One region of the Lentibacillus daqui genome, then DNA from elsewhere that is predicted to be linked to it. Evidence: predicted binding sites of a transcription regulator. Region 1 holds the regulator's gene; each other region holds the start of a gene.
What was found. The regulator Rex, encoded in region 1, represses fermentation and respiration genes when NADH is low (regulators of the CRP and FNR family bind a similar motif). The targets are predictions, from matches to a motif close to TTGTGAAATATTTCACAA.

Region 1 (10,305 bases):
GGGCAACGGATAGTTTTTGCCGCTGGCCACCTGAGAGATCTTTTATATTTCGTGATAAAAGGCTCTCGTCTAATCCGACTGTGTGAAGCATTTTTTCGGCTTCTTCATCAGTCAAATCCTTTCCTTGCAGTTTACGCGGCAAGGCTAAATTTTTCCGTACACTTCCAGGGATCATTGTCGCGCTTTGCAAGGCCATACCAACTGTTCGGCGTAATGTTACCGGATCATAGTCAGAAGTACGTTTATCTTTAATATAAATTTCTCCAGTACTGGGCGATAACAGACCGTTACATAGCCTGAATAATGTCGTCTTCCCCGCTCCAGATGGTCCGACAATGGTAGTAATCGCACCTTCTGTTAAATCACCGGTAACATTTTTGATAATCGGCGTATCACCTGCCGTATAATTTACACGATTCAATCGGATTGCCGCGTTTTTTTCCGCTGTCATCTTCCTCTCCCTCCTCACTATCTCACTTTAATTTTATTTATTCCTTATCCTTCCCGTACCATGAATACTATACTTGTTGTCCATCTTTTAACGGAAAAATCCAGGTACACGAGCGGTGGAATGCCGGGCATGATGTACGCGTTATTAACATGAAAAACCATCATGAAGTTTCATATATGCATGATGGTTTTAACTACCATTATCCCGTTGTTGTGAATTTCATTTGATTAAAATATGCTACAGTTACTTCTAATTGATCTGGCATTTAATTAGTTTTTTTCACATCATCAATATTGTTCCGGATCAATACATTTATAACATATGCGAAATGGTGATGTCTATTTGGAGAACGGTAATATAATTCAAATTCTGTTTGATATTCCCCAGCATAGTTGAATACGAATCCAGCTTATACATTAATATCTGAACACGGGGAACAATTTACGGAAGAAGAAGCACAATATGCCAGTGATAATTTAGAATAAGATGGATTAAAGACAAACATACAACTTTGGAAATTAATATGGAAAGGTGTACATTCATTTGTACACCCTATCTTATACAACAAAAGGGAACTATGCAGTAAAACACAAAGACACCCTCTTGCATCAACAAGCATACAAGAGGGTGTCTTTCTTATTATTTCTTTAAAACTGGGTTTGGCTTACATCATGCCCGGCATTCCGCCGCCCATGCCACCCATGTCAGGGGCACCACCGCCAGCGTTTTCTTCTGGCTTGTCGGCTACTACAGCCTCGGTAGTCAAGAACATAGCTGCTACAGATGCTGCATTTTGCAGTGCATAACGGGTAACTTTTGTTGGGTCAACAATACCAGCTTCAATCATGTTTACCCATTCACCAGATGCAGCATTGAAACCAACACCAACTTTTTCGCCTTTTAAGCGTTCCACAACGATGGATCCTTCCAGACCAGCGTTATGTGCGATTTGGCGTACTGGTTCTTCTAAAGCACGAAGAACAATACTTGCACCTGTTGCTTCGTCACCTTCAAGTGTTAATCCCTCAACTTTATGGTAGACGTTCACTAGTGCAGTACCACCACCAGAAACGATACCTTCTTCAACAGCTGCACGAGTTGAGTTCAGTGCATCTTCAATACGAAGTTTACGTTCTTTCAACTCAGTTTCAGTAGCAGCACCAACTTTGATAACAGCTACTCCGCCGGAAAGTTTAGCAAGGCGTTCTTGTAATTTTTCTTTATCAAACTCAGAAGTTGTTTCTTCTGCTTGTGCACGGATTTGTGTCACACGGGAAGAAATAGCTTCAGGGTTTCCGGAACCTTCCACAATGGTTGTGTTATCTTTTGTAACAACAACTTTAGACGCACGACCTAATTGTTCGATAGTTGTGTTTTTAAGTTCCAGGCCAAGATCTTCTGTAATGACCTCTGCACCAGTTAATACAGCGATATCTTCAAGCATTGCTTTACGACGATCACCAAAACCAGGAGCTTTGACAGCAACAACATTAAATGTACCGCGAAGTTTGTTCAGCACTAATGTTGCAAGAGCTTCTCCTTCTACATCTTCGGCAATGAGAAGAAGTGGTTTTCCTTGTTGTACCACTTGTTCAAGTACTGGAAGGATTTCCTGGATATTGCTGATTTTTTTATCTGTGATAAAGATATATGGATTTTCCAATTCTGCTTCCATCTTATCCTGGTCAGTTACCATGTATGGAGAAGAATAGCCGCGATCAAATTGCATACCTTCGACAACTTCTAATTCAGTGTTAAATCCTTTTGATTCTTCAATAGTGATAACACCGTCATTGCCAACGCGCTCCATTGCTTCTGAAATCAGGTCGCCAACTTCCTTATCATCTGAAGAAACGGATGCAACTTGAGCGATTGATTCTTTGGATTCAATTGGTTTTGAAATAGTCTTTAATTCTGTAACAGCTGCTTCAACCGCTTTTTCAATTCCACGACGAACACCTACAGGATTTGCTCCGGATGTAACGTTTTTCAAACCTTCACTGATCATGGATTGGGCAAGTACAGTTGCCGTAGTTGTACCGTCACCAGCAACGTCGTTTGTTTTCGATGCGACTTCAGATACAAGCTGTGCTCCCATGTTTTCAAAGTGGTCTTCCAATTCGATTTCTTTGGCGATTGTTACACCGTCATTGGTAATTAATGGAGAACCGAATTTTTTATCTAAAACAACGTTACGACCCTTTGGCCCCAATGTTACCTTAACTGCATCTGCTAATGTATCTACACCGCGAAGCATTGCACGGCGAGCGTCTTCTGAAAATTTAATTTCTTTAGCCATTTTTAAATGCCCTCCTTAAAAAATCGTATGTTATCATTGTTTTAGCCAATAACAGCTAAAATGTCATTTTCGCGAAGAATTAAGTACTCAGTGCCTTCATATTTTACTTCCGTGCCTGCAAATTTGGAGAAGATGACCAAATTACCTTCTGCAACTTCCGGGGCTACCCTTTCACCGTTATCGGTTACACGACCAGCACCAACTGCAACAACTTTACCCTCTTGAGGCTTTTCTTTTGCCGAGTCTGGAAGTACAATACCGCTTGCCGTTTTTTCCTCTTGTTCAACAAGCTCGATTACAACACGATCTCCTAGTGGTTTAATCAATGAGACGACCTCCTTAATTCGTTTCTACTAAGTATTTTTTGTTTTATTAGCACTCAAGAATGCCGAGTGCTAATTCCACTTAATATAATAAATAATACTGAACAAAAATGCAAGTAATCTCTTCTATTTTTTTATCCATTTTTCTAATATCCATGTTACTGCTACATTTCGAGGTGGTGTCATATTCCCATTTGTACACATTGCATCAAATGGTATGATGATTGTTTTGTAGAAAGTCAAATTAAATAAAATCCTTAACACAAGTCAATAGTATTTATTATCCCGGTGAAAAATATGCTAAAATATTGGTTAGTGTTTTTGCATATACTATTTTGATACAACTTAACGCAAAAGGAGTCGTTTCATTTTGACAAGAAGATATTGGTACGTCATTCTAACCTATATCATCATGCAATTTTCTGCCATTGTATTTGTGCCACTCATCTATTTTACTACTTCGTTGAATAAATTTGACATATCCATTTATTGGACAATCTTCAGCTTTATTGCGGGGCTTGTGGTGACATTGTTATTAATGAAGCCGGAAATGAAAGCAAATAACAACCGCAACGCAGCGGATTGGGGTTATACCATTGTGTGGGTGATTGCTGGCGTTGTCATGGCTTATGTTTTTCAGGCTATAGCCGTCTGGATCGAAACAAAATTACTTGGCATCCAAAGTAGCTCCGAAAACACGAATATGATCATCAATATTTCACGAATGGCTCCTTTATTTGTGATTATCCCTGCACTGATTGCGCCCATTCTGGAAGAAATCATTTTCAGGAAGATTATTTTTGGCTGGTTCTACAAGAGAATGAACTTTTTCTTTGCGGCTTTGTTGTCCGCCTTGATTTTCGCGATTATTCATCAGGAACCAGAACACTTACTGATTTACGCTTCGATGGGATTTGTACTGGCATTTGTCTATGTCCAAACAAAACGGATCATCGCACCGATTCTCGTACATATGACACTCAACTCGATTTCCGTAATCGTTCAACTGCTCCTGTCTCCGGAGGATCTGCAAAAAATGATGGAACAAGCCGACAAAGTGCAAATGATTCTTATCATATATTAACTGCTAAGGGGGGAAAAACCCCCTGATTGAAGTTTCACTTTATTGGAGGATAATAATGCAAACATCACCGAAAATCATGGCCATTATTTACTTTGTAATGGGAATTTTTTTTACATATATCGCTACGAAAACGGTGACGAACACCATGTGGAACTTTTCCACTATCGTACTGGCCATTATTGCAACACTTCAGTTTGGTGTAGCAATTAGATTAATGCTGATTCATTTTCGGCTCAAACGAAAAAACAGGAAGAAGTAGTGGTCTTCTTCCTGTCAAAAATTGATGCTCTCTTCTACTTACTTCATGGTAGCCTCGACAGACTTATGTGCCTGAACTATCCCTTTTTGGCCCGGTAAACTACATATTTCAATCTATTGGCGAACGCCTCGGTCAACAACTGATGATGATCCCAAATTTCATATAATGCAGGATCCAGAGCAACGGAAAAATCAATTTCCTGCTGGGCAAATGCCTCTGTATCAAAAGACTGCCTCATCAGCACCTCAGCTACTGTATCTTCCTTAAAACTGTCAACTGTACGAAAGCCAGCCATTTTAAAGATTCTTTTCCAATCGGACGCTTTTGGAATTTCGTGAAGTCCATATAACGACTGGAATTCACCGAGTTCCTCTTTGGAAAGTGAATCAGCTGCCGTCATTTCCAAATCAATCAGAACTCCCCCTGTGCGCAAAAGCCGCCAATATTCATTTACCGCTTTCTGAATATTGGTAAATACTGTAACGGACTCAACGATAATCCAATCAAAAGTGCCTGCTTCCAGTTGACTGTTTTCGATGTTCCCTTTGACCAAATCAACGGTAACTTCCCGATCGGTGAATCATTCTTTTGACTTTTCAATCATGATTGGATGCTGATCCATCGCTGTTACATGGCAGCCATATTTATCAGCCAGGAAAGCAGCCGTTTGTCCTGTCCCGCAACCAGCGTCTAGTATATGATCCGTTGATTTAATCGGAAGTTCCCGGACAATTTCTTTAGTAAGCGGTAGCCCGCCTGGATGCGCTCCACCCACACCAAGGTACGCCAACAAATCATGATACGTGTACCTTTCCATCCACTTTATCCCTCCGTTTTAACGTAATTTAATGAATTCCCCGAGACTATTGTCCAATCATCAGGGGGGGTAAATACATAAGGTATTATTACAGCAGTGAATGATTGATTTCACTTGTTTGCTTTATCTATTGTGAGAAAACACATCAATAGAAGGATACCTTTATGGTTAAGAAAGGAGTAAATTGAAGAATGCCTGTAAATCCTTATTATCATCGATGCATGGAATGCAGGGGCAGACCAGTAAGGATTAGAACGAAAGATGGTCGGGTACATCATGGGATTGTTGATCGGGTCACACCTACCCATGTCTACCTTCGTCCAATGCACAGAGGTCTTGGCGGGTACGGCTACGGATGGGGATTTGGTGGGTTTGGGCTGGGATTTGTCTCAGGAATTGCCCTTGGTGCCATTGCAGCATTTTCCCCACTTTTCTTCTGGTAAAAAAACGTACCAAGACGACGGAATGTGTGGATGATTCGTTTGCCCTCCCTTTAAATACCTTACCGGCTGCTTGCCACATGTTACAAAGCCTGCCAATATAGCGGGCTTTGTAACACTATTTTGGAAAGTCGGACTCCTTTAGAATTGTTTCTGCTGGGACATCCAACATCTGCTCAATGGTACTATTTGTATTCGCTACATAGGAGGAAACCATATGATAGCCGGCATTATAACCGGCCCATCGCGGAATAAATCCTTTTCCATACAGCAATTCATAGTGCCTGCGTTCGGCTCTTTTTACGGTACAATTTGGTTGAAGCCATTTTTCCCAGTGATACAAGGCCGTTTTGGATGGATAAAGGGTTGCCCATTTTGCCAGGTGTTCCTTGCCCAGGCGCTCTTCCACGGCCATTTCCGCCAAACCTTCCAGAACAATAGAATCAAGCAAATCCATGTTTGCTTCGGATTTATCAAGGTGTTTTAACCGGCATACATGATTATATTCATGAATCAGCAGTTTCTCCAGCTCAACTTTTTTATTGTATGGGGTGACAAACAAAAACACTTTATCCGGATAGGACAAACCGGATAGCCCGTTAAAATCAGCCTGGAGTTTTCGATTTTGCACATTGGAAGGCAATATAAAGACAGGGACATCGGGGCCATGCCAATCTTTTCGCAGCTTGGTTAGTGATGTCTTCACGGTCTCCCAACAATTTTTTTCTTTTAACGATTTGATGATTGACTTATCGTCCGGGCTTGGCAAAAACAGCCCGTTTCTCAGTAAATGCTCATGAATTTCAACAGTATTTGCATGATGAAAATAGGGTTTTAGTCTGCCGCTTATTTGCTCTTGGTGATGTTTTCTTACCTTTATTTGGGATGTTTCCTTATCTTTTTTTGCCATGTACGCGTCAAGCCACTTAGATGTTTGCACAACCGCCATTTACAACCAATCCTTTTCCAAAGTTGAACGATCACTATACTATATGACAGATAACCCAAATTGTTCCGGGGCAAAGGGACGGTTCTTCTGTTCCGGCAATCTTTCACATGGAAAAAAACGGTGGGACAAGGATCCTGTCCCTCTGTCCCTAAAGGTGAGGCAGGAGAACCGACCCGAAACCGGCCCTCTGTCCCTACAATGGATAATGTTTTAAGAAATAGACGAGTGCTTGCAGTTCTACAGCTAAATCAATATGATGGACACGGACATTGTCGGGGACTGTTATTCTGGCTGGGGTAAAATTCAGAATGCCAGCGATTCCCTGGTTGACAAGCCTTTCTGTAATTCCATCCGCTTCGCTTGCCGGTACAGTCAGGATAGCCACTTGTACGTCGCCGAGCTTTTCTTCCAGCTCGCTAATATGATAGACAGGTATCCCGCCAATATCGGTTCCCACTTTTTCTTTATTGGTATCAAACGCCATTACGATTTTGGTGTTGTTGTTTTTCATAAAATTATAGTGCAAAAAAGCCGTACCAAGATTTCCGACCCCAATGAGGGCAACCTCGGTTGTTTCATCCTGATCCAGCGTTTTCCGGAAAAAGCCAAGCAAATATTCTACATTATAGCCATAACCTTTTTTTCCCAAAGCACCAAAGTAACTAAAATCACGACGAATGGTGGCTGAGTCCACTTTAACTGCATCACTTAATTCCTTGGAGGAGACGCGCATTTTCCCCTGAATGTGCAGATTGTTTAAAAACCGATAATATAGAGGTAATCTTTTTGCTGTTGCTTGCGGAATCTTATTTTGCTCCACCGTTATCCTCCCCTTGTTCGCGATGATAGTCACCGGATTTTCCGCCTTTCTTCGCTAATAAGCGTGTTTCTCCAATGATCATGCCCTTATCAATCGCCTTACACATATCATAGACGGTTAATGCTGTCGCAGTAGCAGCAGTTAATGCCTCCATTTCCACTCCCGTACTGCCTTTTGTTTTGACAAACGCTTCTATTTTCAATTCAAACACGTCATCTTTGACATGCCAATCAAATGAAATATCGATCCCTTTCAATGACAATGGATGACACATGGGAATCCAGTCAGATGTTTTCTTTGCCGCTATAATACCGGCTACTTGAGCGACCGCTAGTACGTCGCCTTTTTCTATTTGATGATCGTTGATTTTTTGATAAATTTCTTCTGAGACTTTAACACTGGACGCAGCAATGGCCGTTCGTTCTGTCTCAGCCTTTTCACTTATATCCACCATACGGGCTCGTCCCTGTTGATTAAAGTGTGTGAAATCCGCCATTTTTTCAACTCCATTTCGCTTTCAACCGTACTTCTTATAGTTTAACAGAAACAGGAACAGAAGTCGTGATTTATTTCACATTCAAAAACCGCAGTCGAAATGACCTACCTTATACTTTCTAACCTTCCAAGAATACGATACACTAATGTGGATGAGGTGAACGATTTATGATTATCATGCAACTAAATGGCATTTCCAAATCCTTTGGCGCGGAACAAATATTATCGAATATAAAATTGGAAATAAAAGATAAAGACCGAATTGCTATTGTCGGGAGAAACGGAGCAGGGAAATCTACCTTGCTGAAAATAATGGCTGGAGAACTTTCCCATGATGAAGGGGAAATACACAAACCGAAAGATCTTTCCATTGGCTATTTGTCCCAACATACAGGACTTGAATCCGATAAAACCATCTGGGAAGAAATGCTGACGGTTTTTCAAGACTTAATGAAACAAGAAAAACGCTTGCGTATCATGGAACAACAAATGGCAGATACAGATTCGCTTTCCCAAGAGGATTATCAACAGCTATTACATGACTATGACCGGGCACAACAGGCCTTTACAGCAGGTGGCGGATATCGTTACGAGGCAGAGATAAAATCTGTACTGACGGGGTTAAACTTTCAGGACTATGATGACAGCACCCCGATCAATGCATTGAGTGGCGGCCAGAAAACCCGGCTTGCCCTGGGTAAACTGCTGTTGATGAAACCAGATCTGCTTATCCTTGACGAACCAACCAACCATCTTGATATTGATACACTTGCATGGCTGGAAAATTATTTAGTCGGTTATCCCGGAGCGGTTACTATTGTTTCCCATGACCGCTACTTTTTGGACAAAACCGTGACGATTGTTTATGAGATCTCTTACCATCATACAAAAAAATATCATGGAACCTATAGTAAATTTTTAGAACAAAAGGCCCAGCAATTTGAACAGAAAATGAAAGAATATGAAAAACAGCAAACAGAAATCAAACGAATGGAAACCTTTATTCAAAAAAATATTGTCCGGGCATCGACAACGAAGCGCGCCCAATCCAGACGAAAACAATTGGAAAAAATGGAGAAACTGGATAAACCTGCCGGGGAGGAATCATCAGCACATTTCACATTTGAGATTGCCCGCAGAAGCGGAAATGATGTACTAAAATTAAATGATGTTTCCTTTCGCTATGACGATGATAAAAAAGAGCTGTTTTCCCACGTCAATTTGCATGTCAACCGCGGAGATCGGGTTGCACTGGTTGGACCCAATGGTGTGGGGAAAACGACCCTGCTTAAAATAATACTTGGAACCTTAAAACCAAATCATGGAACGATCCAGCTTGGTACCGGTGTACAAATTGGCTATTATGACCAGGAACAAATGACCTTAACCCCGACAAAAACCATCTTGCAGGAATTATGGGATGACTATCCAACCATCAATGAACGAGATATTCGAACCGTTTTGGGCAACTTTTTATTCTCCGGGGATGATGTTTTAAAACAGGTACATTCCTTAAGCGGCGGCGAAAAAGCCCGTCTGTCATTAGCCAAACTGATGATGCAAAAAGCCAACTTACTTATCCTTGATGAACCGACAAACCACTTGGATATTGATAGTAAGGAGGTACTGGAGGCAGCATTAATGGATTTTCCGGGAACCATTATCTTCGTATCCCACGATCGATATTTTATCAATAAAATTACCGATCAAGTCGTCGAGATGCAACATGATGGGGTTACCGTCTATTTAGGTGACTATGACTACTATCTGGAGAAGAAGCAAGAAGAAGCGGAACGGGAGCAATTAAAACAAGCGAACAAAATCGTACCTGAACGCGAGCCAAAAAACAAATCGGCCTCCACCTTCCAGGAAGAAAAGAAGCGACAAAGTGAACAGCGAAAGAAGGAACGTAAAATTGCGGAGCTTGAGACAACCATTGAACAATTAGAAACAGAACTAAGCCATTTAGAACATAAAATGGCGGAACCAAAAATTTATCAAGATCATGAAAAGGCATTAGAACTAACTACAAAAACGGATAAACTACGTGGAGAAATCGAACAACTAATGGAAGAATGGACGGAATTACAATAAAGAGGAACTTTCTTAGCTTGAAAAAAAGCACGCCAAACGGTTATCCACCGCTTGGTGTGCTTTTTTATCTTAAGTTGAGAACTGTGTGTGTCTATTCCGCAGTTATCCACAGTTCAAAAAAGATGAATACTGTCTTGTTTAGAGTTATGCACATTATCAACAGATTTTTCGTGACTTATCCACAATTATTGTCCACACATTCATGAGGGAATATAAAGGACATCGATTTAGATATCCACACCTCTGTTGATAGCCTGTTATTAAGTTAATAACA
Region 2 (10,305 bases), 1.7 Mb from region 1:
TTTTCCAATGAAAACACAATTTGTTCTGCAATACGAGCGATATCTGCTGACGTCTTTGCTGCAAAACTTTCATACAGGAGTGGCTTCAGTTTTTCCAATCGCTTAAGCTGTTTGCCGGTTGCATGCGGAAAATCCGGATCGGGCCGGTCAGCTTGTAATAGTAGATAGATCAGGCAAAATAGCTCATCCAATGCATAACTTCTTGTCACATTCATCGCTAATTGAGTGGAAAAAAAGTGTTTTAAATACTTGGTACGGATGGCAAAATCACGTTTCGTTCCCGGCCGCATGTGTTTGACCACTTCCTCCAGTCGGATATCTTCCAGTAATGTAATAAGCTGGACAGCAAATTTCGATAGTCCGGATTCTTCTATTTCTTGCAAATAGGTATTTAGGGTTGGAACATGGGAAGAATGCAGTGTCCCGATCGTTCGTAAAAATACATCCGTCTTGTAGCCAGGTACGCTAATTTCTGGTTTATCCATATCCCACATGCTGCTGCCGGTTACTTGATGATTGATGATGTCAATGAAGGACCCATATGTGTACGCAAAGGTGAAATCAGTATTTCCGGATAATACGGTCGTTAAATCCTGCAGCTGCAGGTATAGATTCGTATTGACGTTTATATCAATCCATCGGTTATCCATCATCTGGCAGGCTCCCTTCTAAAATAGTGTAGCCGCTATATTATTAACAAATTCCCGTTCGCGTTCTTCTTCCAGTTTATCCGTAATTGATCGGACAATCGCCCGTTTGGCCGGAATAACTGTACTCAAATCACAGGCATCCAATAATGCACGGATCGAAGCGGCATCTTCGGCAACTTTTCCCTGATAGACTGCGTTAATGAGATCGGCTGAGAGTTTTACGAATAAATCAATAGTTGTTTCATTTGCCAGTCTTGTGTTCGTTTGAATCAATTGTTTGAGTTGCTCACCTTGCAAATAGGGAATATCAATAATAATGAACCGGTTTTTCAAGGCCTCATTCAAGGGAACCGTACCGACATAGCCTTCATTGATCGCGGCAATCACGTTAAATCCATCTTCGGCATGAATAATTTCATTGGTGAATGGATTAGTCACTGTTCGCCGGTAATCCAGTACACCATTGATTAGTGGCAATGTTTCTGGTTTGGCCATGTTAATTTCATCAATATATAAAAAAGTGCCATGTTGCATCGCCTTTGTCACGGGACCTGGCACAAATTCGATCATTTGCTTTTCATCTTGATAGGCCAACGTTTTAAAGCCCATTAAACTTTCCGCATCAAGATCAACGGAACAATTAATACTGAACATCGGCTGTTGGAACAAGTTTGACAGTGTCTCGGCAAATTTCGTCTTTCCTGCACCAGTTGGACCTTTTAATAAAATATTTTTCCCCATGCTTAAAGCAGAGATAGCGTCAATTAACAAATTGATTTGTGGCGGAACATAGCCACCTTGGCGAATCAGGTCATCAAACGTGTTATCTATTGTTTTTGGCGTTTTCTCAAGCATTTCTTGTATAGAATCTGGCAGGTTATAGTTTACGTTCATTGGAATACTCCTTTCCCAATGAATATTGTAAAGGTTGTAGGGAGGGAAGGCAATGGAAGAGGGCGGATATGCTGGTGCGGTTTTGGAGTTCATTGGAAAATCGATCAAGAGCCACTCGAACACAGCATTGAATTTTACTCGGACACACTAGTTAGCCGGGATATTGAAAAAGAATAAAGTCCGAGCTAAACAAAAGTTCGCTGGAATGGAATACTTGATGGCGTGTCGATGAACCAAGTCCTAAGGTAAAATCACATTCAGACAGCTGCTAACTGTTTCCGCCGTTACTATACTATGTTATAATATAGGTGGTCTTTTGCCTATCTATTTATTTTTCTAAATGGCTGAATGGTACAAATTATCCTGAAGGAGTGGAAATAATGCAACAAGATCAATTAGAAAGAATGAAAAATGGGAAAGGTTTTATTGCAGCGCTGGACCAAAGTGGTGGCAGTACACCAAAAGCACTGGCAGCATATGGTGTAACTGAAGATGCCTTTTCCAATGAGGAAGAAATGTTCAAATTGGTACATGATATGCGGACACGTATTATGACTTCCCCTGCATTTGATAGTAAGTATATTTTAGGTGCTATCCTTTTTGAAAACACGATGGACAGAAAAGTTGAGGGTTTATATACAGCTGATTATTTAGCAGAAAAGAAAGGTATTGTACCATTTTTAAAGGTAGACAAAGGGCTTGCTGAAGAACAGAATGGCGTTCAGTTAATGAAGCCGATTCCCGATTTGGATGAGACATTAAAACATGCAAATGAGCGCCATATTTTTGGTACAAAAATGCGCTCCGTGATCAAAGAAGCCAATCCGGAGGGAATCAAGGCGGTGGTTGATCAGCAATTTGAAATAGGTAAACAAATTATTGCCGCTGGTCTTGTCCCAATTATTGAACCGGAAGTAGATATTCATAGTCCGGAAAAAGAAAAATGTGAAGAACTGTTAAAAGCAGAAATTCAAAATCATCTTGATCAGTTAAATGATGATGAAAAAGTAATGTTGAAATTATCCATCCCAACAAAACCAAATATGTACAAAGAACTTATCGAGCATCCGAATGTAGTACGTGTGGTTGCACTTTCCGGTGGATATTCCCGGGATGAAGCAAATGAGAAATTGAAAGCAAATGATAATATGATTGCAAGTTTCTCCAGAGCCTTAAGTCAAGACTTGAATGTTAATCAAACGGATGAAGAGTTTAATCAAGCATTAAAAGAAGCCGTTCAATCGATTTATGAAGCTTCTATTTAAGTAAATGTTTGGAAATCGCAATGAAAAGATTCCAGAGCAATTTTGCTCTGGAATCTTTTCATTTATTCAATCGCTCAAGCTTTGAATAAAAAAGAAAAAGAGAAGCAGTCACGGCAGATAAGGAAGAAAAACAGTGAGGAATCACCCGAGAACCAGTTTATCACGACTGATAGGAAGAGAATAATAAGAGGAATCGACCGTGATTAGTTTTTGAAATAACTAAACTTACATAATATGGGGGACTTTGCGACGGTTGTTATTTCTCTGGTGAAAATAGTTTGACAAATTTGTGAACAGGGTAAATAATACTTGTAAAGGGGGATGACGGTCATGAAATCTGAATTGAAAATACTGAATGTTGTGAAGTATGTGGGTTGTGCAGTCCTTACACTTGGAATTGCTATTTTCATTTATGCTTTGATGAACCAATATGGCACTATGATGGGCATTGGTATTGGAACAGTGATGGGGGCTATTTTTATCTTTCTGATGGGCGTTTTCTTCGTGGTTACAGAAGAAATGGAGAGAAAAACAGAAAAAGGGATTCGGCTTGATCCATGAATAAAGGAAAAATGAAAAGGAGCGCCTATTGAAAGACGCTCCTTGATGATGTCTGGCTTCAACATCCAGCAGTGTGCTCACCGGGTGCTTTGTTTTTAAGCCATATCCCATATCATAATGAGCAGGGTGCCGAATATACTTGCCAGTGCAATCGCAAATCCGTAAGCTAAATTCGTATAGATGGAATGTTTATCCTTCGTTTCACCAGCGTGCATGAAGATAATCAGCTGAACAAAAGCTTGCACAAATGCGGTAATAAGGAGGATCGTCATCCCCGCCGTAAACGACAAATCAAAGAAATAAACAGCCAGTGCAATCAGGGTAAGCACTAAGGAAAAGATGAAGCCCATTACTTGTTTTTTCGGAAATAACTCACCCATGTTTACATCATTCCTTTCAAGTAGATGAAGCTAAAGATAAAGATCCACACGATATCCAGAAAGTGCCAGTACAGAGAGAAAATGAACGATTTATTTGCGGTTGCGGATGTGATGCCGTTCCTTTTCACCTGTATAATAATAAACAATCCCCAGAATAAACCAAGTGTCACGTGCGCTCCGTGCGTCCCGAGCGTCGTTAATAAGCTGGCAGTAAAGGCGCTGATTTGCAAGCCGGCACCAATATGCACATAATGGATAAATTCATAAATCTCCACACCAAGGAAGGAAAGACCAAGCAGCAATGTGATTGCAAAAAATCCCATCATTGCTTTGGTACGACCAATCCGCATCGCATGAACACCAAGACCAATTGTGAAACTACTGGTTAAAAGGACAAACGTTTCAATGAGTACTGGTCCGATTTCAAAAATTTCTGCGCCGGATGGCCCGCTCCCTGTGCGATTCACGAGGGTAAAGTAGGTGGCAAACAGGGTAGCGAACAACATAATCTCGGCACCAAGGAAAATCCAAAAACCGACAATGTTGATTTGGTTTTGTTCCGATCGATATTCAAGAGGAAGCGTATGATCCATCTTCATTAGCTAACACCTCGCAATTTCTTTTCTGTTTCTTCAATTTCCTTGACAGATATGTGGTGACCGTCGTCTTTTTCAAAGGAACGATAGGCCATAAATCCGAGTATCACCAGTGTGAGAATAATGGCCGGTAGCCACATACTGAAAATCAGTGAGAAGCCCCAGACAAAGAAAACACAACTCAACACGAATGGCCAACCGCTGTTATTTGGCATATGAATGGTTTCTATCTTGTCAGCAAAAATAGGGCGGTCATTTTTCTTATGATCCCAGAATGCTTCAATGGAATCGACTTCTGGTGTGGTTGCAAAGTTGTACTCAGGTACTGGACTGTGTGTTGCCCATTCCAGTGTGCGTGCATCCCATGGATCCGAACTAATATTTCTGGAAGCATAACGCACGCTGTAATAAACATTGTAGACGATTAATGCAAAGCCAATCGCAAGGCCGATCGCACCCACGAACGATAGCAGGTTAAGTGGACCAAATCCAGTAGCTTCCGAGTAGGTGTACATTCTTCGTGCCTGACCGTTCAGTCCGGTAAAGAACATTGGGAAGAATGTCACGTTAAAACCGACGACAATAAACCAGAATGCCCATTTACCAATTCGTTCATTTAACATGAAGCCAAACATTTTCGGCCACCAGTATGTCAAACCGGCAAGCATGGCGAATACTACCCCAGGAATAATGGTGTAATGGAAATGCGCTACTAAGAACATTGTATTATGGTACTGATAGTCGGCACTTGCCATTCCAAGCATAACTCCGGTCACTCCGCCAATGGTAAAAATAGGGATAAAGGCGATCGAATACAGCATTGGTACCGTAAATTTGATTTTTCCTTTCCACATCGTCAACAACCAGTTAAAGATCTTAATCCCGGTCGGTATGGCAATCGCCATGGTCGTAATCGCGAAAATACTATTCGTTAATGGCCCTTGCCCCATCGTAAAGAAGTGATGGGTCCAGACCAGGAAAGATAGGAACGAGATCAGGACGATGGAAGCAACCATCGTTTTATACCCGAATAAGTTACGTCGTGAAAAGGTAGAGATCACTTCACTGTAGACACCGAATGCCGGTAAGATTAAAATGTATACTTCCGGGTGTCCCCAAATCCAGAACAGGTTGGCCCAGAGCATATCCATTCCACCATTTGTAGTGGTAAAGAAGTTTGCCCCGAATAAACGATCCATCGTACCTAACAACAAAGCGATCGTTAAAACTGGAAAGGCAAATACAACAATCGCATTGGTAATAAACGCGGTCCAGGTAAACATCGGCATTTTCATTAATTTCATACCTGGTGCACGCATTTTTAGGATCGTCGTAATAAAGTTAATCCCGGAAATTAATGTCCCGATTCCGGCAATTTGTATCGATAGCATGTAATAATTGGTACCTACCGATTGACTAAAATCATTTCCGGCGAGTGGAAAATAGGATGTCCAGCCGGCATCTGGTGAACCACCAACAACAAACGAAATGTTAAATAACATTGCACCCATAAAGTATAGCCAGAAGCTGAGTGCATTCAATCGTGGAAACGCAACATCCCTGGCACCGATTTGTAATGGCACAACAAAGTTCATTAATGCATAGATAAACGGCATCGCCATAAAGATGATCATGACAACTCCATGGGTGGTAAATACCTCGTTGTAATGCTGGGCATCCAAAAATGTATTATCTGGTATCGATGTTTGTGCTCGCATCATGATAGCGTCTACTCCACCCCGGAACAGCATGAGTAAAGCAGAGATTAAATACATAATGCCGATTCGCTTATGATCCACCGTTGTTAACCATTCGCGCCATAAATAGCCCCATTTTTTAAAGTAGGTTAACCCGGCAATAATCGCAATCACTGTCAAACCGATAGCAACCATCGATGCATAAATGAGTGGATCTCCATGGGGAATGGCAAACCGATCAAAGTAATTCATTACGTTTTCTCCTTTCAAAAGTAATTAAAACATGTTGACGCTATGGTATTAATGATGATGTTGTTCTGAATCATCTGTTGATCCATGCTGATGCCCGTCATGATGGCCTTCTGGAGGTGGCATGAATGACAAGTGTGTGCCACTAAACGTCATTTGTCCAAGATGACCGGGCTCCAATAGTTCGTCAAATTCTTCTTTGGTCAGTGGTTTAGCTGTTTTTTGAACATCGTCCACCCATTCAGCAAATTCTTTAGCAGGCATTGCTTTGACCTGGAACGTATTTTCGGCAAAACCTTCTCCGCTAAAGTTGGCATTTCGTCCCATATATTCGCCAGGTTCATCCGCTGCTAAGTGTAATGTTGTTACCATGTCAGACATGGCATATTTCTGCCCGCCCAGTTGCGGAATCCAAAAGCTGGTGATTGGTCCATATGAATATAGTTTAAATTCGATAGGACGATCGGTTGGAATGTATAAATAGTTAACCGTCTCAATATCTTCTTCCGGATAGCTGAAATGCCATTTCCAGTTTGAACTGGAAGCGTAAATGGTCATTGGTTCCTGTTCTTCATACCCCGTTGGTGTCGCTTCAACCTGATACGTCGATTTGACGGTAACAACGGAAAGAATCACAATAATGATGACTGGGATCGCAACGATAATCGTTTCCAGCCATTTGCTGCCTTCAATATGTGGTGGCTCGTAATCATCCGGTTGCTTGGAAGCGCGGTACTTAAAAAGGACAAAAATTAACAGAGCAAATACTGCAATGACGATAATGGCCATCGTGGCGATTGATATCCAAATTACATTGGATGTTGTTTCCGCTTGTGGGCCTTTTGGGTCTAATACCTTTAATGGCTCACATCCAGTAAGCAACAGCAGTGTAACAATAAATGAACCAACAAAAGCCGATTTTATTTTCAATGAAAGTACCCCTTTCTATATTAATTTCAACTTCAACTTAAGTGATCTACGTCACAATCCATCTACATATATTAATGCCATAAAAGGTGTTGAAGGACAATGGATTGTGATTTTTGTCACAAAGTGTTCAGAATGTGTGTCACAAAGTTTTCATGAATGCTGGTTTGACGGTAACAGGGGCAACGGTTTCGGGAAGTTGAAGGGGGAAGGTGGCTTTGAACTAAGGTTTGATGCTTTGTGAAAAATGAAGAGACAGACATACTTTGGAAGAATTAGCCTATAGTCAACGAGAGATAGAGCATAGCAACTGTTTATTACTGCTTTGGGAAATTATAAAATTAAATGCTTGTGGATAACTTTGTAATCAGGATGAGCCCCGTCCGGCTCCAGCGCCCAGCAGCTAGTGTGCTTCCTTCACCTTCGTACGATAAGTCAACATCGACTCGGGGTAAAGGAAGGCCGACTAAAAACGGCCTTTGCGGCCAACGTCGGCATACCCCTTTTGCAGGGGCATGTTTCCTTTATCTCCTAGGTTCAGTCCAGCACATACGCTGCTAACCGGGCGCTTACGCCTTTGTTCTTTAAAAAACCTCCCATCTAGACACAGATGAGAGGATTTTCACCTTCATATTTGACCTTTATAGTAATACGACGTTGTCAAAAAACTATATTGCCCAATCTCCATTCCTGAATACCGGAATAACCGTGCCATCTTGTTTGATGCCGTCGATATCCATTTTATCGGAGCCAATCATGAAATCCACATGAGTGGTGGAAACATTTATGCCATGTTCTTGTAATTCTTCTTCGCTCATTTTTGTCCCGCCTTGAATACATGTTGGATAAGCTGCACCGATGGCTAAGTGATTGGATGCGTTCTCGTCAAACAGTGTCTCAAAGAAGGTAATGCCCGATTGTGAAATAGGAGACGGATCTGGCACAAGCGCAACTTCTCCCAAGCCTGTTGCTCCCTCATTATCCTCAACCAATTTCTTAATCGTTTTATCTCCTTTTTCAGCGGAAATATCAACAATTTTGCCATCTTTGAATTGGACTTTGATGCCTTCAATTAGTGTACCGGCATAACTTAATGGTTTGGTACTGACAACGACACCATCCATCCGATTTGTATCGGGTGCAGTGAACACTTCCTCTGTCGGCATGTTGGCAATAAATTCTTCGTTCTTCGGATTAAAGCTTTCCGCACTTTGCCAAATATGGTTCTTCGGTAAGCCAAGCGTTAAATCGGTGCCCGGGGCGGTGTAATGTAAAGCATCAAATTGTATGTCATTTAATTTCGTTGCTTTTTCCTTGAGTGTTTCTTTATGTTCATCCCAAACAGCAACCGGGTCATCATGATAGATGCGGCATGTTTTGAAAATCTCATCCCATAAAGCATCAACTTGTTCCTCGGAAGTTTTTAAATCAGGAAAGACAGTTTTGGCCCAGTCTGCACCAGCGGCAGCAGCAACGGTCCATTTTAAATCATCATTTTGCGTAGCTACGCGTTGGGCTTTGAATGCTTTCCCAGCCACTTTTTGATACGCGGCGACTTTGTCGGGATCCACCTCATTTAATAAGTTTGGATCATTAGATAAAATGGACAGCCGGCAAACGTGATGGTTTAGTACATGGTCTTCTGATTCATCAATCTGGTATTGAGGTATATCGGTCAACAATTCCTCGGACTGGTTTATGTAATGCTGTTTGGTGATATCATCGTCCGACCATTTTACGATTACTTTTTCCGCGCCAAGCGAATAGGCTTCTTTGGTAATCAAACGGGCTAAAGGAGCTTGATCAACGGCAATGGTCATTTTTACCCAATCACCGGGTTTCACATTGATCCCCTTTGCGACTAATAGCCTGGCGTATTTTTGCAGGTTTTCTTGAAAGTTGGGTAGCATGATTTTTTCCTCCCATATATTATTGGTGTCGATATTAGTATAGTGAAAAAGGAGGGTGTAATGCAAATAGTGTGTGATTTGGATTTGAAGCACACTAGTCGCTGGACGCTGGGGCCGGACGGAGGGCTAACTTTAATTCGATGAAATGGAAAAAATGGTGGGACAAGGCGCCTGTCCCCTTGTCCCGGCTTATAAGAGTTGCAGCTTCAACAATTTGGCTATTTTCTCCCGGTAAGCATCAAACGCTTTAATCTCCTTCAAGTTGGCGAGCATGCCTTGAAATGCATATTTATCCGGTTCTGGTTTTTTTAGTTCACTTTGGAGGAAATCTATTACATGAACTAGCCCATGCTTTTGCTCTTCAGAAAGCGGCATATCCTTTAATCTTGTCGCCATATCTTTTAACAGGGCATCCACTTGGCTTTTTGGATTGATGGATGAAAACGTGTGCTCCGACAGCAAATGGTCCAAATTGCTTGTATGGATAATTGGTTCTTCGTTGTTTTCAAATGCTTGCACGATGTCGTCCATCCGGTTCAGCAAAAACTCCGCAACGCGATTGGCATTCAAGTCCAGATTGTGAAATAACATCGTTGCCAAATAGGCATTTCGCATGCCCTCTGTCAGCAAAATGATGTCAGCGATGTAGGGTATGATTTTTTCCCCGTAGGTTTCCCTTAAGCGACGATAGTACCAGGTCAGTATGTCTTTTCTCGCTTGCTCCATCACATCGTGCAGTTCTTTGTTGATAGAAAAATTTTGTTCTCGCAAATAGACGATGAAAAAGGCACGCTGTTTATTCAGCTGTTCAAATGGTACACACAGCTGCTGTTTCATTTTTTCGCGTGGCGGCAGGTTGGCTTGATCAATCGCTTTGAGTGAATCATCCATCTGTTCAAAATAATATTGGAAAATCGCAACATGCAATGCTTCCTTTGATGAAAAATAATGATAGAATGCTCCTTTGGATATACCGCAATCATCGACAATTCCTTGAACGGAGGTGTTAAAAAATCCGTTTTCCGCGGACAATCTGATGGCTGATTCTATGATTTCCTGTCGCTTATCTTCTTTCATTTATCTTCACCCGTTTCGTTAATTCAAGCAATTCATCCTGCAGAATTCTTTGTTTCCCTCATTATGACCAATCAGTCAAATAGTGTCAATAAAATGATG
Region 3 (10,305 bases), 1.2 Mb from region 1:
GCAGGAATGAACCAAACCATACCAATGAATGGTGCCAAGAAACGAACGTCTTTCCATGGCATTTTTTTAAGCCACCCAAACAGGCCTTTTGCCCCTAATTCCCGTCCGCGCATTTCAAAGGAAGCAAAAACTGAGAACGCAGTCATCAACGAAGGAATTACCACCATAAATGTCAGAACCACTTGCAAGTATTTCCAAAACGGATCGATACCAGGTTCGGTCAACTGATGGTGAAAACCAACCGGAATCGAGAATAATAATAGCAGGATAAAGGTCAAACGCGCTAACGAGTCCGAGAATATTTTCCCGCCAATAATTTTTGGGATAATGGCATACCAGCACATGTAAGCGGGCAATAGCCAAAAATAAACAAGCGGATGGCCGAAATACCAGAACAATGTCCGGCTTACCAGTACGTCAATCGTATCTGTAAACCCTAGTGACCATGGGATAAATTGAATTAACGCGGCTGCCGCAACCCCAAGTGTTGCGATCTGCCATAACAACATCGTCACGACACCCATGTAACTTAATAGTGGTGTCCGTTTACCACGATTTTCTTTTCGCCATCGTGCATGACGATGAAAGATTATAAATCCCTCAATCCAGCTTCCGATAATAACCAATACAAGGCCAATGTAAAAAGCGGGATGCGCCTGCAATGGAGCATAAAACGTATAAAGTACCGAAGCTTCATTTAATAAAATAACTGTTGCCGTACAGCAAACTCCGATGACCATCATAAAGAAACCAATCCAGGCCAATTTTCGCTCATTCAAGCTATATGCGCCCGCTGTCTTGCTTTGCGTTGCAATTACAAAACCTATAATAAAGAAAGTTGTCAGTACAAGTCCTAATATGACTCCATGTAATGTTAGAATCTGATAATAGTCAATTCCAGCTGGTAATGTTACTTTTCCCGATCGAACCAGAGTTTGAAGCAATCCTGCTGTAGCGCCAATCAATAACGCTGAAAAAGCGACAAACATATGGGCCATCGTTAATCTGGCATCAGGTGCTGTAATACTTCTGATTGATTTGATCATTATTCCATCACCTCAATTGTTGCGGTCATATAATGGTGTCCCGTACCGCAATATTCGTTACAGAGCAGTGTGTATTTTCCGGGTTTATCAAACGTATTGGTGTAAGTGCTGATATATCCCGGTTCGAGCATCATGTTTACGTTTGTGCCGACTAATTCAAATCCGTGGACAACGTCTTTCGTAGTGACATTAAAATGAACTGTCGATCCTTTGGGGATTTGTACCAGCTTTTCATTATTGCCGACGTCATAATTAAATGCAGAGGCAACAATGGTAAGCTCGTATTCATTGTCACCAATTTGCTTCAGTCCAGGTTTATTAAATGGCGCTTTTTCATCAACTTTTTCCGGATCAATGGTAACAGCATAGCTTGGGGGTTGATTACCCAAATAAAATGCACTAATGCCAATGGTAATAAGAAAAATGAGTAATGTTGCTGTTCCGAATAAAAGCCAGATTTTTTCATATTTGTGCATATCCATGGTATTTATCGACTCCTTTCTCGACATGTAACCTTCCTTCTAACGGGACTGAAATACTATCCAAACGCCAATCCAGGACACAATAATGAATGCACCCAACAGCATTACGGATGTAAAGGTACCTTTTAAAGAGCTGTTTTCGTCGGTTTTGAGTTTCTCAACCTTTTTTTGCTGTAGCTGATTTGTCATTGCTAATCCCTCCTTGTAGCTTCATAGTGAACCGTTACCATTATTTTCACGAAAAGGTGGATTACTTTCTGTGACAAACATCACAAATAAGTCAAAAGTCACAAAACTGACACGTAGCTGGAAGAAAAAGAGACCTTATTCAAGGAATTTGTCATAATTTCATTAAAACAACACAACCTATAAATAAGACCTTTATGTTACAAAATTGATACATTTGGTCGTATTTTGGTATTAAGTTGATAGAGGATAAAAGGTGATTGGATGACATATATTTGTTCGGCAGGTGTTGGCGTTCCCGATTATGAGATGAACCAACAGGAAATTAAAGAACTCGTTGGCGGACTATTCCCCTATACGGAAAAACAACTGGAAAGGTTACTTCCTGTATTTGATCATGCAGCAATCGCGAAACGGCAATTTGTCGTTCCAAAAGATTGGTTTCTTCATCAGCACTCATTTCAGGAAAAAAATAAATTATATCAAACGCTCGCTACTCGTCATGCATTACGGGCCATTGATCATTGTTTGACAAACCGGCAATTTGCTAAACAGGATATTCCCTATCAGGCCATTGATATGATCATTTTTGTCTCCAGTACAGGTATTGCGACACCATCGCTGGATGCTCACCTGTTGAATGAACGACCATTTCGTGAGGATGTGGAGCGAATGCCATTATGGGGGCTGGGTTGTGCAGGCGGTGCGATCGGGTTATCCCGTGCAGCTGATTTCCTGACCGCCCATCCCAAAAAAACAGTGCTTGTTATAGGTGCAGAATTATGCAGTCTCACTTTTCAAAAGGATGATCATAAGAAGAGTAATTTGGTTGGTACTGCCTTATTTAGTGACGGAGTTGGGGCTGTATTTTTATGTGGTGAGCAGTCAAAATATTGCTCCAATCGGACAAAAATATTACCACGAATCACCCGTAAAGGTACGTTCACTAAAAAGGATAGCTTATCCATCATGGGATGGGATATTACCAATAATGGCATGGAAGTCATTTTCTCAAAGAGCATTCCCAACCTTGTAAAAACGCTTTGGAAGGATCATATTGAGTCATTTCTTAGTGGAGCCGGCCTGGAAGAACAAAAGATTCACTCATTCATAGCTCATCCAGGCGGAAAAAAAGTGTTGCAGGCAATGGAGGAAACACTACATATCCCGACTGAAAAGTTAATACATTCATACAATGTATTGCGTGATCACGGGAATATGTCATCAGGTACTGTTTTTTATGTTTTGTATGAATGGATGAAAGAGGTGTTTCAGGGGAAAGAGCAAAGCATTTTGTCAGCCCTGGGACCTGGCTTTAGTTCGGAACTATTATTATTGGAGTGGAATGAATGACAATATGGATGAGTGTTTTAATTGGTGTAATCATCTGTCAGCGGCTGGTTGAGCTTTATATTGCAAAGCGAAATGAAAAATGGATGAAGGCACGTGGCGGTATTGAACGGGGCAAGAAACATTATAAATGGTTTATCGTACTGCATGTACTATTTTTCTTGTCCATTATTGCAGAAGTAAGTGCGAATCCTGCACCAAGACAATTAAATTATTTTCTATTTATAATATTTATCGCCACGCAAATGGGAAGGATTTGGTGTATTTATACACTTGGGAGGTTTTGGAATACAAAAATCATTGTCCTGCCAAGAGTCTCCCTTATAAAAAAGGGTCCATATAAGTATATGAAGCATCCAAATTATCTTATTGTGCTGATTGAGTTATTTGTTATTCCATTGTTACTTGGAGCTTATTTTTCCGCCATTTTATTTCCAATGTTGCACCTGGGGCTGTTAAGATTACGCGTACCACAGGAAGATCGGGCATTAACAAAAGTAACATGAAAGAAAAAGTGCAAGTGCTTATGGAGGGTAACCGAAAAGTCCGTTATTTAAATAAGAAATAAGCACACTAATAATAAATAAAAGCGGTAATCGATGTACGATTACCGCTTTATATATGAATTTATTTCTTCACTACATTTGCTGCTTGTGGGCCGCGTTCACCTTCAACAATTTCAAAAGACACTTCTTGTCCTTCTTCAAGTGTTTTGAATCCTTCTTCTTGAATGGCAGAATAGTGTACAAATACATCATTTCCGTCTTCAATTTGAATGAAACCATAACCCTTTTCTGCGTTGAACCATTTTACTACTCCGTTTTCCATTGTATTTTGTCCTCCCTAAAACTTTCACGCAAAAGCATGTATACACATCCCTTAAAACGTGTTGATAATACAAAGTCCAGATGATATAGAAAAACAGCCACTATAGAAGAGCAGGATCATAATTGCATCCACTTCTATAGAAGCTGTCTGTCATTCATGATTCCATACATCTTCTTTGCTTGTGTAAATAATAGCTTATTTTAATTGCTCCGTCAAGCATAAGACAAAAAAATTCCATGTTTTTTCGAAACTTTTCGGCTATATTTTTAACTCATTTCCAGATATAATGAAGATACTTGGAAAATGGCAGTTAACTTTTAGGTGGAAAGGATGTCATGGACGTGAAAACCGATATTGAAATTGCTCAAGAAGCAAAACTAAAACCGATTAGGGACATTGCACAACGCTTACAGCTTACGGATGAAGACTGGGAACCATATGGGCATACCAAAGCAAAACTGTCGGATAACCTGCTGACAAAGCTGGGGAATAATCCGGATGGGAAGATCATTTTAGTTACATCAATCAATCCAACACAGGCGGGGGAAGGAAAATCCACTGTAACAGTTGGATTGGGTCAAGCGTTGGATAAAATTGGAGAAAAAGCGATCATTGCATTACGTGAGCCTTCTTTAGGTCCTGTCATGGGAATGAAAGGGGGGGCAGCAGGAGGTGGCTATTCTCAAGTTCTCCCCATGGAAGAAATCAATTTGCACTTTACCGGTGATTTGCATGCCATCACAAGTGCCAATAATGCGTTGGCAGCATTAATCGATAACCATATTCAACGGGGAAATGATTTACGGATTGATCCGCGTCGAGTTGAATGGAAACGGGTTATAGACATGAATGATCGTGTTCTGAGACAAATCGTTGTTGGACTGGGTGGACCAAAACAGGGTATCCCACGTGAAGATGGATTTACGATTACAGTTGCTTCCGAGATAATGGCCATTCTTTGTCTGGCAACTGGTTTGGATGATCTAAAAGAACGAATATCCCGCATTGTTATTGGATATACGTATGAAGAAGAGCCGGTAACGGTGAAGGATCTAAAGGTCGAGGGTGCGCTGACATTATTATTGAAAGACGCGATAAAACCAAATCTTGTCCAAACAACCGAAAATACACCAGCAATTATCCATGGTGGTCCATTTGCCAATATTGCTCACGGATGCAATAGCCTCATGGCGACCAAAACAGCAGCCAAATTGGCGGATTATGTAGTAACCGAGGCGGGTTTTGGTGCCGATCTTGGTGCAGAGAAATTTTTAGATATTAAAACACGTGCGGGGGATTTTGAACCAAGCGCTGTTGTCATTGTCGCCACAGTCCGGGCTTTAAAAATGCATGGCGGTATGAAAAAAGACCAATTGACCGAAGAAAATCTTGATGCATTAAAGAATGGAATGGCTAATCTGGAAAAACATATCGAGTCGATTGAATCATTTGGATTGCCATATATAATAGCCATTAATAAATTCTCTACGGATACGGAAAGAGAAACCTCTTTTATTGAATCATGGTGTCATGAAAGAGGAATCGATGTTGCTTTGACAGATGTATGGGCCAAGGGTGGAGATGGTGGAATCGGGTTGGCAAAAAAAATCGTTCAGAAAACAAGCACTACCACATCCCATTTTCAGCGGATTTACGAACCTGAGGAGTCACTAAAGACCAAGATACGAAAGATTGCCCAGACTGTCTATGGTGCGGATGACATTGAATTATCCCCTAAAGCGGCCGAACAGCTACAGTATTATGAACAACAAGGATGGAGCAATTTATCCATTTGTATGGCGAAGACGCAATATTCGCTATCCGATGATCCCTCGCTGGTGGGTAGACCAAGGGGATTTACGCTGACTATTCGGGAAATGCGTGCAGCGATTGGGGCCGGCTTTATTGTGGTATTAACAGGAACAATGATGACCATGCCGGGATTACCTGCGCATCCAGCAGCACTGGATATGGACGTCACAGTAGATGGCCGGATTACGGGACTGTTTTAATGGAACAACAGAAGCAGTTGATTAAAAATGAACGTAAGAGGTAATACACCTGAACGAGTTTCAGTTTCGTTGTTTCAGTTTCGTTTAAAAAACAGATCGGGCACTGCATAGCCCGATCTGTTTATAGTCTAATTAATCAGTAAGAGGTTCTTCTTTATCTACACGACCGGATCCCAAAAGCCAGTAATGCTGGAATATTTCGGTTATGCCAATAATAATGCCGGTTAACACTGCTCCCCAAAAGGTAACATGGGTTCCATTAAAAAGCATCGCTCCAAAATAAACGACTAATGTAGTCACAACAAAATCAATGGCCGTACTTACCCAGTTAGTATTTTTACGGAGCATACCAACTTCCATGTAGTAACCGATAACTGCCAATACTACACCAATGATAATCGGCTGATACCAAGCGGCAAAATTGACATTGGGAAAAATCCATGAAGCGAGAATGACACCGATTGGACAGACAATTAATTTTACAATAAAACCACTCATTTTTATCCCACCTTTTTTGCTTAATATAACTAGTGTTTGTCATATGATGCAGATTATGTACAAAGGCGGAAGAGCCCGGTTAGCGGTGTATGTGCTGGAGATGGACGGGGCTCATTTCCTAAGAATGAACAATTAACGCAAAATAAATTTCAATAATTTACTTACTTTCACTCGTGGGTTACAATGGGAGAAGACAAAATTGATTTTATTGATCAGTTTATCGGCAAGGAGAGAAATAAGCGTGATAAAAAATGAACAAGCATACTTGGATCTATGCAGGACGGTACTAAATACCGGTACAAAAAAAGCAGATCGCACCAATACTGGCACTTTTTCGATATTTGGACATCAGATGCGTTTTGATTTAAGGGAAGGCTTTCCACTTTTAACAACAAAAAAGGTGCCGTTTCGTTTAATCGCTAGTGAATTACTTTGGTTTATTAATGGAGATACAAATATTCGCTACTTACTTGAAAATAATAACAATATCTGGAATGAATGGGCTTTTAAAAAATGGGTTGAGAGCGATGATTATGATGGACCGGATATGACCGACTTTGGTAATCGTTCCCAAAAGGATCCAGAATTTAATGAACAATATCAGGAGCAAATGTCTCAATTCAAATCCAATATGCTTACTGATGATATGTTTGCCGAAAAATATGGTGACCTTGGATCGGTTTATGGTAAGCAATGGCGTGCATGGAAAATGTCAAACCAAAAAACAATTGATCAGTTGAAAAACGTAATCGAATCGATTAAAAACAACCCTGATTCCCGCCGCCATATTGTTACTGCCTGGAATCCGGAAGATGTTCCGACAATGGCTTTACCACCATGTCACACTTTATTTCAATTTTATGTAGCGGATGGTGAACTTTCCTGCCAGCTGTACCAACGAAGTGCCGACATCTTCTTGGGATTGCCGTTTAATATTGCCAGCTATGCACTGTTAACCCATCTGATTGCCTTAGAATGTAATTTGGAGGTCGGTGAGTTTATTCATACGCTTGGTGATGCGCATATTTATACGAATCACGTGGAACAGGTAAAGATTCAGCTTAATCGGGAGCTTAGATCACTCCCTGAACTCAAATTAAATCCGGATAAGAAATCCATTTTTGACTTCCAACCAGCTGATTTTGAACTCGTGAACTATCATCCACATCCGACCATCAAGGCACCAATTGCCGTATAAAGAAACGAAAGGGAAAGGGGGAGGTTTTTGATGATCTCATTACTTGTTGCGATGGATCGCAAGCAAGTCATTGGTTCTGATAATGGTTTACCGTGGCATTTACCAAAGGACCTTCGTTTTTTTAAAGAATTGACAACCGGGCATACGATTGTTATGGGACGGAAAACTTTTGAATCAATTGGCAAAGCATTACCCAACCGCAAAAACTATGTTATAACCAGTCATAGTGAAAATGAATTTCCCGAGGATGTCTCTGTCCTGCGTGATTTGGCAACGATAAAAAACTGGAATGACCAGCACCCGGATGAGGAGTTCTTTGTGATTGGCGGAGGCACTATTTTTGAACAGATTATCAATGATGCCGATCGGATGTATATCACTTATATTGATGAAGTGTTCGATGGAGACATACATTTTCCAATTTTTACAATGGATAAATGGTCGTTAACCTCGAAAATTAAAGGGGAAAAAGATGAGAAAAATCCGTATGACTATTATTTTTTGCAATATGATCGCAGGTAAGTGTGGTTTATGAAATATTGTGGCGTTATTTTAGCTGGCGGAAAATCGCTTAGAATGGGGCAAACAAAGTCGTTACTGCCATTACGAGATGAACCAGTTGTTTCACATATTGTAAGGGAAATAAAAAAATGTGTTGACGAGGTTGTCATCGTTGCTAATGATCCATCAGCATATACATTTCTGCAAGTACCAATCGTCAAGGATCGATACACTGGGGCAGGTCCGTTGGCGGGAATGGAAGCAGCATTTCATCGGGATGCAGATGTCTTTGTCGTTTCCGCTTGTGATACCCCGTTTATCAATCATCAGGTCTATATGCAGCTAATGGGATGTCTGAACGGAAATGATGCAGTAATTCCGAAATATGGTGAGCGAATCCATCCATTGGCCGGAATTTATAAAAAATCTGTCTTACCGGTGGTACAGCAACAATTGGAGAACAATGTTCGTAAAGTTGATCGTATGTTTGATTTTCTTCAGGTCGCCTATGTGAATGATTTTGGAATAATATCTGATGATATACTTGAGAAGCATTTTTTTAATATGAATCATCCTGCACAATATGACTGGGCAAAGCAGGTATGAGTTGTCCGTTTGGGAAGACCGTGTTAAACTGGATATGTTACATAATGATTTTAAAATCTATGGAATTAGCGGTATAATGATTACAAAGAGGTGGACGTTATGTTTGCAAATATAGGATTCCCTGGGCTTATATTAATTTTAATTATTGCATTGGTTATTTTTGGACCTAAAAAACTTCCCGAAATTGGCAAGGCAGCCGGTCATTCATTGCGGGAGTTTAAAGATTCTGCTCGTGAACTGACTAGTGATGTAACTGATGAGGTAAAAGAAACAAAAGAAATAATCAGCGGAAAAGAAACGAAATAAATCATTCGGAGTGATCTATCATGTTTAGCAACATTGGGATTCCAGGATTAATTTTAATATTGATTGTTGCATTAGTCATTTTTGGCCCATCGAAACTTCCGGAAATCGGTAAGGCATTTGGAAGCTCACTAAAAGAGTTTAAGAATGCAACAAAAGATATTGTCTCTGATGATGAAAAAAAGGATAACGACAAGTAATTCACTGTATTAAATTTCAGGCTAGAAGGTGTAGGGGGTAAACCTTACATCTTCTTTTTGCCTTAAACTGCAAGGAGCGTAAATCCATGTCTGAAGATCAACAATCCACAATGTCAAATGAAAAAGAAATGAATGTTACTGGTCATTTATCCGAGTTGAGAAATCGGCTAATCGTTACAGCGGTATTTTTTGTGCTGTTTTTTATCTTGGGCTTCATTTATGTGAAGGATATTTATGGCTTCTTTGTAAATGATTTACCTTTCGAGTTGAATGTAATCAGCCCTGGTGAGATTATCTGGATTTATTTTACAATGGCAGGGCTTATTGCCGTCATCGGAACCATACCCGTTATGCTTTTCCAGATTTGGTTGTTCGTGAAACCTGGATTAACACCTGTTGAGCGCAAAGCCTCTGCTTTATACATACCCGCAGCGTTTTTATTATTTATTGCAGGGCTTGTGTTTGGATACATTATATTTGTCAAGCTGATCTTGCCATTTTTACTCTCATTAAATGATGGAATGTTTAATGAACTGTTTACAGTCGATAAGTATTTTAAATTTCTCTTGCGTGTAACGATACCATTTGCCATTTTGTTTGAGATACCTATTATCTCCATGTTTTTGACCAGGATTGGTGTTCTTACACCGGATTTCATGGTAAAAACGCGAAAGTATGCCTATTTTATTTTAGTTATTATCGGGGCAGCTGTAACGCCACCTGACTTTGTATTACAGATAGTTGTGGCCATACCGCTAATTTTGCTATACGAAATCAGTATTTACTTCTCAAAAATTGTATATCGGAAAAAGTTACGCAAGCATCAGGAATTTATGGATCAGGATGACTAGGAACAGGGAGGGAAAACATGCGAACTTTTTATCACTATATGATGACCTATCGGGGCAAAAAGCAGCCAGATGAAAAAAGCAAGCTGGCGGATTGGATATTTTACGATCATGATTTCCCTAAACAGTCTACCAGTTATGCTGAAATTAGTGACTATCTAGAGTGGAACAGTCCATTTCCCAATGCGTTAATGGTGTTTGATGAGTTATGGGAATTATATCAGTCAAAGTAACATTCCACATTTCA

Region 2: qoxA (cytochrome aa3 quinol oxidase subunit II) is a predicted target of Rex. The motif match lies at 7,327-7,344, and genes of this name have one in related genera.
Region 3: O2S85_RS09455 (cytochrome c oxidase subunit 2A) is a predicted target of Rex. The motif match lies at 1,786-1,803, and genes of this name have one in related genera.

Annotation. Positions count from the first base shown of each region.
Region 1 covers NZ_CP114176.1:623,408-633,712, reverse strand. The annotation lists gene O2S85_RS03425 (ABC transporter ATP-binding protein) at 1-451, opposite strand, end outside; partial or broken gene O2S85_RS18730 (hypothetical protein) at 717-791, opposite strand; gene O2S85_RS03420 (Ltp family lipoprotein) at 844-936, shown strand; gene groL (chaperonin GroEL) at 1,116-2,750, opposite strand; gene groES (co-chaperone GroES) at 2,792-3,076, opposite strand; gene O2S85_RS03405 (CPBP family intramembrane glutamic endopeptidase) at 3,444-4,157, shown strand; gene O2S85_RS03400 (YdiK family protein) at 4,213-4,416, shown strand; partial or broken gene O2S85_RS03395 (class I SAM-dependent methyltransferase) at 4,493-5,233, opposite strand; gene O2S85_RS03390 (hypothetical protein) at 5,425-5,676, shown strand; gene O2S85_RS03385 (DUF2268 domain-containing putative Zn-dependent protease) at 5,792-6,583, opposite strand; gene O2S85_RS03380 (redox-sensing transcriptional repressor Rex) at 6,816-7,448, opposite strand; gene moaC (cyclic pyranopterin monophosphate synthase MoaC) at 7,429-7,938, opposite strand; gene O2S85_RS03370 (ABC-F family ATP-binding cassette domain-containing protein) at 8,106-10,031, shown strand; gene tsaD (tRNA (adenosine(37)-N6)-threonylcarbamoyltransferase complex transferase subunit TsaD) at 10,292-10,305, opposite strand, start outside.
Region 2 covers NZ_CP114176.1:2,711,826-2,722,130, reverse strand. The annotation lists gene O2S85_RS13775 (vWA domain-containing protein) at 1-653, opposite strand, end outside; gene O2S85_RS13770 (AAA family ATPase) at 669-1,544, opposite strand; gene O2S85_RS13765 (fructose bisphosphate aldolase) at 1,925-2,809, shown strand; gene O2S85_RS13760 (hypothetical protein) at 3,140-3,370, shown strand; gene qoxD (cytochrome aa3 quinol oxidase subunit IV) at 3,466-3,750, opposite strand; gene qoxC (cytochrome aa3 quinol oxidase subunit III) at 3,753-4,349, opposite strand; gene qoxB (cytochrome aa3 quinol oxidase subunit I) at 4,349-6,295, opposite strand; gene qoxA (cytochrome aa3 quinol oxidase subunit II) at 6,344-7,222, opposite strand; gene O2S85_RS13735 (aminopeptidase) at 7,888-9,132, opposite strand; gene O2S85_RS13730 (TetR/AcrR family transcriptional regulator) at 9,319-10,206, opposite strand.
Region 3 covers NZ_CP114176.1:1,866,820-1,877,124, forward strand. The annotation lists gene O2S85_RS09445 (b(o/a)3-type cytochrome-c oxidase subunit 1) at 1-1,046, opposite strand, end outside; gene O2S85_RS09450 (cytochrome c oxidase subunit II) at 1,046-1,528, opposite strand; gene O2S85_RS09455 (cytochrome c oxidase subunit 2A) at 1,568-1,717, opposite strand; gene O2S85_RS09460 (type III polyketide synthase) at 1,979-3,067, shown strand; gene O2S85_RS09465 (isoprenylcysteine carboxyl methyltransferase family protein) at 3,064-3,570, shown strand; gene O2S85_RS09470 (cold-shock protein) at 3,692-3,892, opposite strand; gene O2S85_RS09475 (formate--tetrahydrofolate ligase) at 4,228-5,904, shown strand; gene O2S85_RS09480 (DUF2512 family protein) at 6,037-6,402, opposite strand; gene O2S85_RS09485 (thymidylate synthase) at 6,644-7,600, shown strand; gene O2S85_RS09490 (dihydrofolate reductase) at 7,631-8,122, shown strand; gene mobA (molybdenum cofactor guanylyltransferase) at 8,132-8,707, shown strand; gene tatA (twin-arginine translocase TatA/TatE family subunit) at 8,807-9,013, shown strand; gene O2S85_RS09505 (twin-arginine translocase TatA/TatE family subunit) at 9,034-9,210, shown strand; gene tatC (twin-arginine translocase subunit TatC) at 9,297-10,061, shown strand; gene O2S85_RS09515 (YozE family protein) at 10,079-10,291, shown strand.